DNA from 3 places in the Nitratireductor sp. OM-1 genome. Region 2 is predicted to be linked to each of the others. Evidence: riboswitches for the same ligand, from Rfam matches in the RefSeq annotation. Region 2 holds a riboswitch; each other region holds the start of a gene.
The links. A riboswitch is a leader RNA that binds a small molecule or an ion and turns the genes downstream of it on or off. The one in region 2 is predicted to bind thiamine pyrophosphate.

Region 1 (4,274 bases), on a different replicon from region 2:
GGGTCCGCCGCCAAGCAGCAGGACGATGGTGAACGAGGTCACGCACAGCATGAAGACGAGACCGGCAATGCCGGGAAGGGCCGCGCGCATGGCCGGCCATTCGAGAAACCGGAACGAGGCGCGCGCGCCCATGCCGAGCTGGGCCGCAAGACGCCACTGGTCGGCGGGCACGCTTTCCAGCGCGTTCAGGAACAGGCGCGTGGCAAGCGGCAGATTGAAGAAGACATGGGCGACCAGAATGCCCGAAAGCCCGTAAATACCGGGCCAGTGCTCATTGAAGAGCACGGACAGGAAAGGCGCGAAAATCCCCGCTCTTCCCAGAAGCGCCAGAATGCCGAGCGCCGCCACAATGGCGGGAAGCGCAAGCGGCACGGCAAACAGGCGCAGGATGAAGGCGCGCCCCACAAATGCGGGATGGCGCGCCAGCGCGCGCGCCAGAAGGATCGCCGGCACGACTGATAAAAGCGTCGATAACAGCGCCTGCCAGAGCGTGAAGCGGGCGATCCGCAGCAGATAGGCGTCGAAAGCTGCAAACGCGCCCGTACCCTGTTGCAGGGCCTCCACGGCAAGGCCCGCAAAGGCTCCGCCGATCAGCAGGCCGACAGCGGCCAGCGCAAGCCGTCCCGCTGCGATACGCCTGTCCATGAGGGGGCGTCTTTCCATGTCGGGCGCGCGCGAAACGGTCAGCGGCTCATCACCGAAAGCCACTCATCGACCCAGGCCTTGCGGTTTTCCGCCACCTCTTTCGATGAGAATTCGAGCGTCTCGCCCGGCTTCACCAGAGTGTCGAACACCGGGTTGAGCGGCTCCGATGTCTCGCCGGCCGGGAACATCCAGTTGGTTTCGGGAATCGCGTCCTGGAAGCCGGGGCCGGTCATGAAGGCGAGGAATTTCTGCGCCAGCGGGTTTTCCGCACCCTTCACGGTCTGTGCTGCCACTTCCACCTGAAGATAATGCCCTTCTTCAAAGCCCGCCGCCTTGTAGCGCTCGGAATCTTCGGCAATCTGGTGATAGGCGGGCGAGGTGGTGTAGGACAGCACCATCGGCGCTTCGCCGCTGGTGAACAGGCCATAGGCCTCGCTCCAGCCCGGCGTCACCGTCAGCACCTTGTCCTGCAGTTTGCCCCAGGCGTCCGCTGCGTCGTCGCCGTAGACGGCCTTCATCCAGAGCAGCAGTCCGAGGCCCGGCGTGGAGGTGCGCGGGTCCTGAATGGCGATCTTCAGATTACTGTCGCTCTCCACCAGCTCCTTCAGGCTTGCCGGCGGGGTCTCGATGGCCTCGGTGTCATAGACAAAGGCGAAATAGCCGTAGTCGAACGGAACGAACGTGTCGTCCTCGAACCCGCCCGGCACGTTCACCCTGCCCATTTCGACGCCATGGGGCGCAAACAGGCCGGTCTCGCGGGCCTCGTGCACGAGGTTGTTGTCGAGACCGAGCACGATGTCGGCCTTGGTCGATTTGCCTTCGAGCTTCACGCGGTTCAGAAGCGCCACGCCATCGGCCACGGAAACGAAATCCACGTCGCAGCCGCATTCCGCCTCGAACGCCTTCTCCACCGCCGGGCCGGGGCCCCAGTCGGAGGTGAAGCTCTCATAGGTGTAGACGGTGAGCTTGTCTTCGGCCGCCGCATGGCCGGCCATGGCCAGCGTGCCAAGCGCCATGGTGGAAAGCAGGGTGGTCGCGCGCATCTGCGCCTCCTCTCGTTTGGTTGGGGAATGAGGCGCTGTGCGAATAGCGTCTAATCCCTCCGCCGGTGCAAACCGGATCAGGTTCAGCGGGTTGGCCGGGTTCCACTGATGCGGCTTTCCCTTGATCAAGGCAAAGCTGCATCCGTTTCAACCACTGGGCCTCTCAGCCGGCAATCCGCCGGCACCCCGTTAGAGCGACCGGGAAAATAGGGCGCGGCAGGGGCCGGCGCAAGAGGCGGAATGGCGCGAACGCCGTTGGCGCTTGCCCGCCGGCATGATATGGGCCTCGACCATGAGCCTGTTTACCCTTCTCCTGGGCGGAGATCTCACACGCACGCCGGCACTCGATGCCGAAATCGCCGACAGCCGCATCATCGCGGCTGATTCAGGCATGCGTCACGCAGCGCTTCTGGGCGTTATGCCGGAGCTGTGGGTCGGCGATTTCGATTCCGAGCCGTACGGCATGGCCGAGGCCTATGCCCGGGTGCCGCGCCGCGCCTTTCCCGCCGACAAGGACAAGACGGACGGGGAACTCGCCATCGCTGCAGCGCTGGAAGCGGGCGCGACGAGCCTCGTTCTCGTGGGTGCTTTCGGCGGCGCGCGGCCCGATCACATGTTCCTGCATCTCGCGCAGGCGCTTCAGCTTTCAGAACAGGGCATTAAGACGCGGCTGACAAGCGGCGTGCAGGAAGGCGTGCCGCTGCTGCCCGGCATGCGCCATCGCTTCGACTATCCGCAGAAAACGCTGTTTTCGATCCTCGGCTTTTCGGCCCTTTCCGGCCTCACCGTGGAAGGGGCCAAATGGCCGCTCGATGCGGTCGAGGTTCCTTTCGGTTCGTCGCTGACCCTTTCCAATGTGGTCGATGGCGAACTCGCGGTTACCCTCAAAGAGGGCAGGGCGCTGCTGGTCGCCCATCTTTCCAACGACGGAGAACACTGATCCATGGCGCCGCCTCTTTTAAAGCTTGATGGCATTCGCCTGACCTTCGGCGGCACGCCGCTGCTCGATGGCGCATCGCTGATGGTCGGCCCCGGCGAGCGGCTGGCGCTGGTCGGGCGCAACGGCTCCGGCAAGTCGACGCTTCTGAAGATCGCCGCCGGCCTCGTGGAGCCGCAGGATGGCGAGGTGTTCCGCCAGCCGACGGCGACCGTGCGCTATCTGCCCCAGTCACCCGACTGGCAGGGTTTTTCGACCGTGCGCGCCTATGTGGAGGCCGGTCTCGGCCCGGCGGACGACATCAACCGTGTGGCGCTGGTCATCGACCGGCTGGGCCTGTCCGGCGATGAAGACCCGGCAACGCTGTCGGGCGGCGAGGCGCGCCGTGCAGCGCTCGCCCGGGTGCTTGCGCCCGAGCCTGATCTGCTGTTGCTGGACGAGCCGACCAACCATCTCGACCTCGCCACCATCGAATGGCTGGAAGAAGAGCTGCAGCGCACGTCTTCAGCCCTTGTCACCATCTCGCATGACCGTCGTTTTCTCGAACGCGTGAGCCGCGCAACCGTCTGGCTCGACCGTGGCGTCACGCGCAGGCTCGACAAGGGCTTTGCCCATTTCGAGGACTGGCGCGATCAGGTGCTGGAGGAGGAAGAGCGCGATCAGCACAAGCTTGCCCGCAAGATCGAGCGCGAGGAACACTGGCTGCGCTATGGCGTCACCGCGCGCCGCAAGCGTAATGTGCGCCGTCTGGGCGAGCTGCATGCGCTGCGCGAAAAGCATCGCAGCCATCGCGGTGCGGAAGGCGTGGCCACCATGACGGCCAGCGACGCCGCCGAATCCGGCAAGCTGGTCATCGAGGCAAAGGGCCTCGCCAAGTCCTATGACGGGCTTCAGGTGGTGAAGGATTTCTCCACGCGCATCCTGCGCGGCGACCGTGTTGGCCTTGTCGGCCCCAATGGAGCCGGCAAGACGACGCTGATCAATCTTCTGACCGGCAAGCTCGAGCCAGACGAAGGCTCGCTGCGGCTCGGCGCAAATCTGGAAATCGCCATTCTGGACCAGAAGCGCGCTCTGGACCCGCTGGAGACTCTGTCTCATTTCCTCACCGATGGCCGTGGCGACAGTGTCGTGGTCAACGGGCAGGAGCGGCATGTCGTCTCCTACATGAAGGACTTCCTGTTCAAGCCCGAGCAGGCGCGCACGCCCATCCGCGAGCTCTCCGGTGGCGAGCGCGCGCGGCTTGTGCTCGCCCGCCTTCTGGCCCGCCCGGCCAATCTTCTCGTACTCGATGAGCCGACTAACGATCTCGACATGGAAACGCTCGATCTCCTGCAGGAGCTTGTCGAGGGCTTCCCCGGCACCGTGCTGCTCGTCAGCCATGACCGCGACTTCCTCGACCGCACGGTCACGAGCACCATTGCGCCGGCCGGCGATGGCCGCTGGATCGAATATGCCGGCGGCTATGCCGACATGATGGCGCAGCGCAAGGGCGAGGAGCTGGAGCGGCGCAAGGCGCGCACGGCAGAGCAGCAGAAGGCCAGGTCAGCCGGCAATGCAGGTGCGCCGAGGGCAGCTTCGAAGAAGCTCTCCTACAAGCAGAAATTCGCACTGGAGACCCTGCCGAAGAAGCTCGATGAGCTGGCTGACGA
Region 2 (4,274 bases):
TCGCCCGGCGCGGGTCGAGATGCGCTTCATCACGGAAGAAAAGCCCACGCCGAAACCGCCCGGCAAGGTCCGGCTCCAGTGCCGCCACGCCGTCGCCATCCAGCCAATCATGGCCGCCCGTGCGGGTGGCGAAGCGGTTGAGTTCCGCCGCATCGCGCGCAGGCGCGACCACCAGCGTTCCATTGTGCAACACATGGCCGGGCAGCGCCCCGTCCCACCAGTCCGCCGCAAGGCGTCCCAGTGTCAGAACCGGCTCCTCCGCGCTCTCGCGCTCGCACCAGGGCGCAAGCATCCCGCCGGCAAGCCATGAGGCGCTGCCCGCCGGTCCGGCGCGAACGTCGCAGACAGTCACCTGCGCGCCCGCCCGGACAAGCTCATGGGCCAGCGTGAGGCCGGCAATGCCGGCCCCGCGAATGAGGACATGCATGGGTCAGTCCCCGTTCTCCGCCGCCACCTGGTCGAGCGGCATGTAGAGATCGCCGCCCTCGCGGAACTTCTCCGCCATCTTCGCCATCCCCTCCTTCTGCGCCTCGGCGCGGATGTCGTGGGAAATGCGCATGGAGCAGAATTTCGGGCCGCACATGGAGCAGAAATGCGCCACCTTGTGCGCCTCCTTCGGCAGGGTCTGATCATGGAAATTACGCGCCGTTTCCGGGTCCAGCGAGAGGTTGAACTGATCCTCCCAGCGGAACTCGAAGCGCGCCCGCGAAAGCGCATCATCGCGGATCTTCGCCGCCGGATGCCCCTTGGCGAGGTCCGCCGCATGCGCTGCGATCTTGTAGGTGATGACGCCTGTCTTCACGTCATCGCGGTCAGGCAGGCCCAGATGCTCTTTCGGCGTGACGTAGCAGAGCATGGCCGTGCCATACCAGCCGATCATCGCCGCGCCGATGCCGCTCGTGATGTGGTCATAGCCCGGCGCAATGTCCGTGGTGAGCGGCCCAAGCGTATAGAACGGAGCCTCGCCGCAGACCTCGAGCTGCTTGTCCATGTTTTCCTTGATCTTGTGCATGGGCACATGACCGGGGCCTTCGATGATGACCTGGCAGTCCTTCTCCCAGGCGATCTTCGTCAGTTCGCCCAGCGTTTCCAGCTCGGCAAACTGGGCTGCGTCATTGGCGTCGGCGATGGAGCCGGGCCGCAGGCCGTCGCCCAGCGAGAACGACACGTCATAGGCGCGGCAGATGTCGCAGATTTCCGCAAAGTTCTCGTAGAGAAAGCTCTCCTTGTGGTGGTGCAGGCACCACTTGGCCATGATCGAGCCGCCGCGCGAAACGATGCCCGTGACACGGTCGACCGTCAGCGGAATGTAGTGCAGGCGCACACCCGCATGGATGGTGAAATAGTCGACGCCCTGTTCGGCCTGTTCGATCAGCGTGTCGCGGAACACCTCCCAGTTCAGATCTTCGGCAATGCCGTTCACCTTTTCCAGCGCCTGATAGATCGGCACGGTACCGATCGGCACGGGCGAATTGCGGATGATCCATTCGCGGATGTTGTGAATGTTGCGGCCGGTCGACAGGTCCATCACCGTATCGCCACCCCAGCGCGTCGCCCACACCATCTTTTCCACTTCCTCTGCCATGGAGGAGGTGACGGCGGAATTGCCGATATTGGCGTTGATCTTCACGAGGAAGTTGCGGCCGATGATCATCGGCTCGGCTTCCGGGTGGTTGATGTTGGAGGGGATCACAGCCCGGCCGCGCGCCACCTCGTCACGCACGAATTCCGGCGTCACGAAATCGGGGATCGATGCGCCAAAGCTCTCGCCGTCGCGGGCAAGCGCGGCCTTGGCCTGCGCGCGTCCGAGATTTTCACGGATGGCGATGAATTCCATCTCCGGCGTGATGATGCCGGCGCGCGCATAGGCGAGCTGCGTGACGGCCTTGCCGTCCTTCGCTTTCAGCGGCTGATGGCGAATGGGAAATTCCGGCGTCAGCCGGTCGCCGGTGGCAAAACCATTGTCTTCCGGTTTGACGTGGCGTCCCTCATAGGCTTCCACGTCGCCGCGCGCCTTTACCCAGGCTTCGCGGATGCGCGGCAGGCCCCTGTCGATCTCGATCAGCATGTCGGGATCAGAGTATGGGCCGGAGGAATCGTAGACGGTCACCGGCGGTTCGCCGGCGCTTGGATGCACGGCGATTTCGCGCATGGGCACGCGAATCTCGGGGTGAAGCGTTCCGGGTTTGTAGACCTTGCGCGACGCCGGCAACGGGCCGGTGGTTACGGTCGGGGCAAATGCGTCCATGGGTTCAGAGCCTCCTCTGCTCGTTCAGCAATGGAGACCCAGTTCGTGCCGAGAGGAGGAAGAGCTGTGACGTTCCTGTACGGAAACGGTTTTCGGCCGCGATAAGCCTGTGACCCGCCAAGCATGCACCATCCCTACGCCAGTATGAACTGGATCAGGTTCATCGGGTCACTGCGCTGCATGGAAAACCATGCCAGCAGAATCTCAGCCCCTTGGCGGGACCCCCCAGGTGAGGCTTTAGGGTGGGCGAAGGCGGTGCTGCTTGTCAAGCAGGCTGACGCGGTTGTGCAGAACTCTGCGTCAGGGGAGGGCCGGCCGCGATGAGCGGCCGGGCCGGAAAGCTTAGGTCAGGCCGGTTCGGTGACCTTCCGGGCGACCTTGCCCAGGAAATCGAGGCAAAGGTCCAGCTGCTCGATGGCAACGAACTCATCCGGCTTATGCGCCTGGCGGATCGAGCCGGGGCCGACAATCACCGAAGGGATGCCGCCGATGGTCTCGAACACACCGCCTTCCGAACCGTAGGACACCTTGCCGGACCATTCCGGCATGATGTCGCGGAAGAAGGCGAAGCCGTCGGTCGACGTGCTGTCGCCCATCGCCGGATAGGCGAAAATTTCTTCCCATTCGATGCCGGTTTCGGCGCATTTCGCCTGCATTTTCGGCAAAATTTCTTCGTTTGCGCGCTTTTTCAGAGATTCCAGTTCGGCCCGCGCATCATGGGTCGGCAGGCTGCGGATCTCGAAGGTGAAGCTGCACAGATCCGGCGTCACATTGGTCGCGACACCGCCGGAAATCATGGTCGCCAGCATGGTCGAATGCGGCACCGTGAAGTCGCGGTCGAAGGGGCCTTCCTCGCCGATCTGCTCGCCGCGTTCGGCGATCATCGAAACGATGCGCGCCGCATAGTCGATGGCGTTGACGTGATCAGGCGCGAAGGAGGAGTGGCCGGACGTGCCATGCACATGGCAGCGCATGGCGATCTTGCCCTTCTGGCCGGTCACCAGCGTCATGTCGGTCGGCTCGCCGATGATCGCCAGCATGGGCGGCACGTCGAGCGCGGCCAGCCATTCGGCGATGGCCGGCGCACCGAGGCAGCCCACTTCCTCGTCATGCGAGAAGCAGAGCCAGACCGGCCTTTCCAGCTTCGCGGCTGCAAGCTGCGGCACCATCGCCATGACACAGGCGGCAAAGCCCTTCATGTCGCAGCTTCCGCGGCCATAGAGCTTTCCGTCGCGCTCGGTCAGGTCGAACGGACCGGAAGTCCAGCCCTTTTCCAGCGCCGGCACCACATCGGTGTGGCCGGACAGCACGACGCCGGGAACGTCGGCAGGGCCGATGCGGGCGATCAAGTTTGCCTTCTCGCCCGTCTCGTCCAGCAAAATGACCGGCTCGATGCCGTATTCCCGCAGGAACGCCGCCATGTGGTCGATGAGCGGCCGGTTCGTGTAGCGGCTCGTCGTATCGAAGGCGACCAGATCCTTCAGGTGGCTCTTGGCATTCTCAAGCAGTGACATGGTGGACTTTTCGGCCTCAGGCATTCTGTGCAGCACGGTTCTCTCGGTATTTTTGCCACTCCCGGCGGATCGTCAGGCCGACGAAGAACACGATCAGACCTGCGAAAATCCAGGAAATGGCGGACTGGAAGAAGACGGACGGGTCACCGCGCGAAATGGCCAGCGCGCGGCGCAGATTGTCCTCGAACATCGGCCCCAGAATGAAGGCGATCAGGAACGGCGCCGGGGGGATGTTCAAAAGCAGCATGATGAAGCCGACCACGCCCATGATGAGCAGGACGGTGACGTCGAACATGTTGCTGGAAATCGAATAGATGCCATAGACGCACAGCATCAGGACCACAGGCGTCAGAAGCACCTGCGGGATCGACGCGATGTGCGAGAAGAAGCGCACCGTCAGCTTGCCCGCACCGAACAGCAGGACCGAGGAGAACATCATGCCGATGAACAGCATGTAGACCTCGTTCAGATTGTTCTGGAACAGAAGCGGGCCGGGCGTGAGGCCCTGGATC
Region 3 (4,274 bases), 160 kb from region 2:
ACCGCCATGACGACCGTGAGGTCGGCGCCCGTGGCGCGCTGGCTGTAGAAGCCGATGGAGCTGAGAATGCCGAATTCGGCAACGCCCGTGGCAACCAGCGTGCCGGAGGACGTGTCGGTGTAGGGCAGGATTTCGACATCAAGGCCGGCATCCTTGAACCAGCCCTTCGCCTGGGCGACGTAGAGCCCCACATGGTTGGTGTTGGGCGTCCAGTCCAGCGCGACGCTCAGGCGTTCCTGCGCCGTTGCCGGCAGCGCCATCGCGCCGAGCATCAGGGCTGCGGCTATCAGGCTCTTCATGGTCTTTCTCCTGTCTGACTGAGCAAGGTGTTCAAAAGGTCTTCTTCCAGCGCGCGGGCTTCGTCCGGCAGGGGCGCGCCAAGGCGCGGGCGCGGGGCGCGGACGACGACTTCGGAAATCACGCGGGCGGGACGGCGCGACAGCACATAGATGCGGTCTGAAAGGGCCACTGCTTCGCGCACGTCATGGGTCACGAGCAGCGTGGTCCAGCGTGCAGCGCGCCAGCGGTCTTCCAGCCAGCGCTGCATCTGCGCGCGGGTGAGCGCGTCGAGTGCGCCGAAGGGTTCATCGAGAAGCTGGATCGGGCGGGCCTGAATGACCGTGCGCAGAAGGGCTGCGCGCTGACGCATGCCGCCCGAGAGTTCCGCCGGATAGCGCTGTTCAAAGCCTTCCAGCCCGAATTCGGCGAACAGCGGCAGCGCGCGGGCGCGCGCCTCGGCGCGGGGCACACCCTGCACTTCCAGCCCCAGAATGACGTTGTCGATGATGCGTCGCCAGGGCATCAGCGCGTCGCGCTGCGGCATGAAGGCGAAGGTCTGGCCATCGCGCTTCAGCGGCGCGCCATCGCGCAGGATCTCGCCGCGATCCGGCGCAAGCGCGCCGGTGAGCAGGCGAAACAGGGTGGATTTTCCCGCTCCCGAAGGGCCGAGAATGGAGACGAACTCCCCCTGCCCCACATGCAGCGACACATCGTCGAGCACGGCGGTTTCGCCAAGCCTCACGCCAACATTGCGCATTTCCAGGGCGCTCATCGTGTCTGCCCCGCTTCACGCCAGCGCAGCAGCGCGCGTTGCAGAAGCGCCGAGACGCCGAAGAGCACCAGCGTCAGCGTGGAGCTGACCACGACCGCTGCCAGCATGAGATCCGGGCGAAAGCTGTTCTTGGCGTTGAGAATGACAATGCCGAGCCCGGCGCGCGCGCCGACATATTCGGAGAAGATCGCGGCGACCACGGCATAGGTGATCGAAATCCGCAGGCCGGCGAAGAAATAGGGCATGGCCGAGGGAAAGCGCGCCGCCCGGAACACTTTCCACCGCGACGCGCCCATGGAGCGCATCAGCGTTTCGATTTCGGGATCGGTGGATTCGTAGCCATCGACCAGCGCCACCAGCATGGGAAAGAAGGTGACGAGCGCCACGAGCAGGATTTTCGGTGTGAGACCGAAACCGAACCACAGGACGGCCAGCGGCGCGATGGCCACCAGCGGCAGGGTCTGGCTGACGACAAAGATCGGGAACAGCGCCCGCCGCAGCTTCGGCAGGAAATCGAGCGCCACCGAGAGGGCAAAGGCGATGCTGACGGAGAAGGCAAAGCCGGTCAGCGTCGCGCTCAGCGTTGGCAGCGTGTTCTCCCACAGGAGGGCGCGGTTGACGCCCATCTGTTCGATGACGCGCGAGGGCGCAGGCAGAACCAGCGGCGAAATGCCCGACAGCCGCACATAGATTTCCCAAAGGAGGATCGCACCGGCAACGCTTGCCAGGGCAGGCAAGCCGCGCACCAGCCGTCCGCCCGCAGGACGGGGCCGACCCTGAGACATGGGGTCAGGCCGTGGAGGGGCTGTTGGCGGAAACGGTGAGATCGACCGTCACATGGCCTTCGGGCGGACCGAACCGGCAGAAGGCCTGTTCGAGCGTTGCGAAAACCGGGCCTGCATCGCCGGTGAGACGGCTGCAGAAATTCTTGGAGCGGTCAAAGACGCCGCTCGACTTCAGGAAGTCGATGCAGCCCATGATCTCCGCCATGTGATCGCCGGCGCCCATCACGTAAAGCGAGAACTGCGCGCGTGCGATTTCCGACGTGGTCTTGGCATTGGCCACTGCTGCAAGCGCCGCCTTCTGACGTTCGGCGAGCGGCTCTGACGGATTGGCGAGTGCAGAGGTGCTGCAGATCGGATCGTCGGGCTCGCCGGGGCAGCCGCGCGATAGCGTGGCGCGCAGCACCACATGATGGCGGGTGGATGCGGCGGCGACGTAGAAATCGCGCAGCGCCGGAAACAGCACTTCGGGCGGGCCGACGACGAGCGTGGAGATATCGTCGGTCTCGATCCGCAACCGGTCCCGGTAAGGATCGAACGCGGAGAGCGACGACATGATGACGTCGACGAAATTGTCGGTCATCGGATAAAGGGAAAGCTGCGCACCTGCGAACATGATTGTCCTCCTTGCTCCGCTGGCATTACCCAGATCAGCTTCTAGGGCCCGAGGATTTGCACCCTCATCTCAGCCGCGGCGATACGCGGCACCCCTGTGGATGCGCGGAACGAACCAAATCCCGAGACGGAAAGCAAGTTGATTGTGCAGGAACTGTTTTGTCGGAGAACAAATGTACAGCTTTCCCACAGGCGTGGTGCGCCGGTGGGCTGAACGCCCCCGTCAGGCGGGGCAGGTAACCGTCACATCGGCCAGACGGAGCGCTTCGGACAGGTCTTCCGGCGGCATACTGTCGACGATCAGCGAATCGACTTCGGCAAAGGAGCAGACGCGCACCAGCCCCTTCCGGCCGAACTTGGAAGCATCGGTCACGACAACCCGGCGGCGACCACGCGCCAGAACCGCATTGCCGAACTGCGCCTCCTCCAGATCGTAATCCATGATGCCGGTCACCGCGTTCACCGCGCCGGCGGAAATGATGGCGTGATCGACGCTGAAACGGCTGACGAACTCGATGGCGGAAAAGCCGAGCGCGGAGCCACTGTCGCTGCGCAGCTCTCCGCCGGCCATGTAGACCTTGTTGCCATTGACGGTCGCCAGCGTGCGGGCGATGTCGGATGAGTTGGTAACGACGGTCAACTGCCGGTGGTCCAGCAGCGCGCGCGCCAGAAGGCTGGTAGTGGTGCCCGTGTCGAGCATCACCGACTCGCCATCGCGGATCGTCGAGGCGGCCAGTGCGGCGATGGTCTCCTTGGCCTGCCGGTTCTCCCGCATGCGCCGCTCGAACGGCGCTTCGCTGACCACGGACGGCAAGGCGATGGCGCCATGCATGCGCACGATGGCGCCGCGCCCGGCGAGCGCCTTCACATCGCGGCGGACGGTTTCCACCGACACCTCCAGATGCTGCGCCAGATCATTGACGCCCATTGTGCCCTGCTCTGTCAGAAGATCCAGAATCCGACCATGGCGGGGGGAATAGTTCATCTGCGTTGCCCTTACCGGTTGTGCCCGTTTATGCCCTATCATGACTGATTTGAAATTCAAGAATATGCAAATCGGTCAAACTTCAACATTTTTCTGTTGACTTCACACAGATGCCCATCAATTCTTCCTCAAAATCGACAGCCAAAGGCTGCGGGAGGAGACATGACGGCAGCACGGGAAATCACCGCCCCGGGCTCTGATCGGATTGCGGCACTGCCCCTATGGCAGGGGGCAATCACGATAGAGCCGCTTGTCGGCGGCATCAGCAATGAAAGCTGGCTCGTTACCGACGATGCCGGCGGCCATGTGGTCCGTTTCGGCAAGGACTATCCCTTTCATCACGTTATCCGCGACCGCGAATTGATGACCGCGCGCGCCGCCGAGTTAGCGTCCTTAGCACCATCCGTCGAGCATGCGGCGCCCGGCGTGATGGTTTGCAGACATCTCAATGCGAAAACATACGGCGAAGCCGATGTGCGCGCCAACATTGAACGCGTCGCCAGGATCGTTCGCGCCTTTCATCAGGACATGCCGCACCATGTTTCAGGGCCGGGCTTCATGTTCTGGCCGTTTCACGTCATCCGCGACTATGCGCGCACCCTGAAGGAAGGCGGGAGCCGGATGACGGAGCAGCTGCCGGCCTATCTCGCGCTGGCCGATGAGCTGGAAGCCGTACAGACGCCGCTTCCAATCGTGTTCGGTCACAACGACCTCCTGCCGGCCAACCTTCTGGATGACGGCAAGCGGCTGTGGCTGATCGATTTCGAATATGCCGGCTTCTCGACGGCGATGTTCGATCTGGCGGGTCTCTCCTCCAACGCCAGCTTTTCGGACGAAGAGT

Region 1: linked by a shared signal. The riboswitch ahead of thiB (thiamine ABC transporter substrate binding subunit) and the one ahead of thiC (phosphomethylpyrimidine synthase ThiC) in region 2 are both predicted to bind thiamine pyrophosphate.
Region 3: linked by a shared signal. The riboswitch ahead of DEJ54_RS22035 (YkoF family thiamine/hydroxymethylpyrimidine-binding protein) and the one ahead of thiC (phosphomethylpyrimidine synthase ThiC) in region 2 are both predicted to bind thiamine pyrophosphate.

The regions. Positions count from the first base shown of each region.
Region 1 covers NZ_CP029208.1:677,483-681,756, reverse strand. The annotation lists gene thiP (thiamine/thiamine pyrophosphate ABC transporter permease) at 1-645, opposite strand, end outside; gene thiB (thiamine ABC transporter substrate binding subunit) at 684-1,688, opposite strand; TPP riboswitch at 1,726-1,887, opposite strand; gene DEJ54_RS03165 (thiamine diphosphokinase) at 1,981-2,628, shown strand; gene DEJ54_RS03160 (ABC-F family ATP-binding cassette domain-containing protein) at 2,632-4,274, shown strand, end outside.
Region 2 covers NZ_CP029209.1:792,575-796,848, forward strand. The annotation lists gene thiO (glycine oxidase ThiO) at 1-427, opposite strand, end outside; gene thiC (phosphomethylpyrimidine synthase ThiC) at 431-2,248, opposite strand; TPP riboswitch at 2,362-2,486, opposite strand; gene argE (acetylornithine deacetylase) at 2,596-3,762, opposite strand; gene DEJ54_RS22815 (tripartite tricarboxylate transporter permease) at 3,779-4,274, opposite strand, start outside.
Region 3 covers NZ_CP029209.1:633,347-637,620, reverse strand. The annotation lists gene DEJ54_RS22050 (ABC transporter substrate-binding protein) at 1-299, opposite strand, end outside; gene DEJ54_RS22045 (ABC transporter ATP-binding protein) at 296-1,051, opposite strand; gene DEJ54_RS22040 (ABC transporter permease) at 1,048-1,836, opposite strand; gene DEJ54_RS22035 (YkoF family thiamine/hydroxymethylpyrimidine-binding protein) at 1,841-2,449, opposite strand; TPP riboswitch at 2,443-2,555, opposite strand; gene DEJ54_RS22030 (DeoR/GlpR family DNA-binding transcription regulator) at 2,672-3,433, opposite strand; gene DEJ54_RS22025 (phosphotransferase family protein) at 3,596-4,274, shown strand, end outside.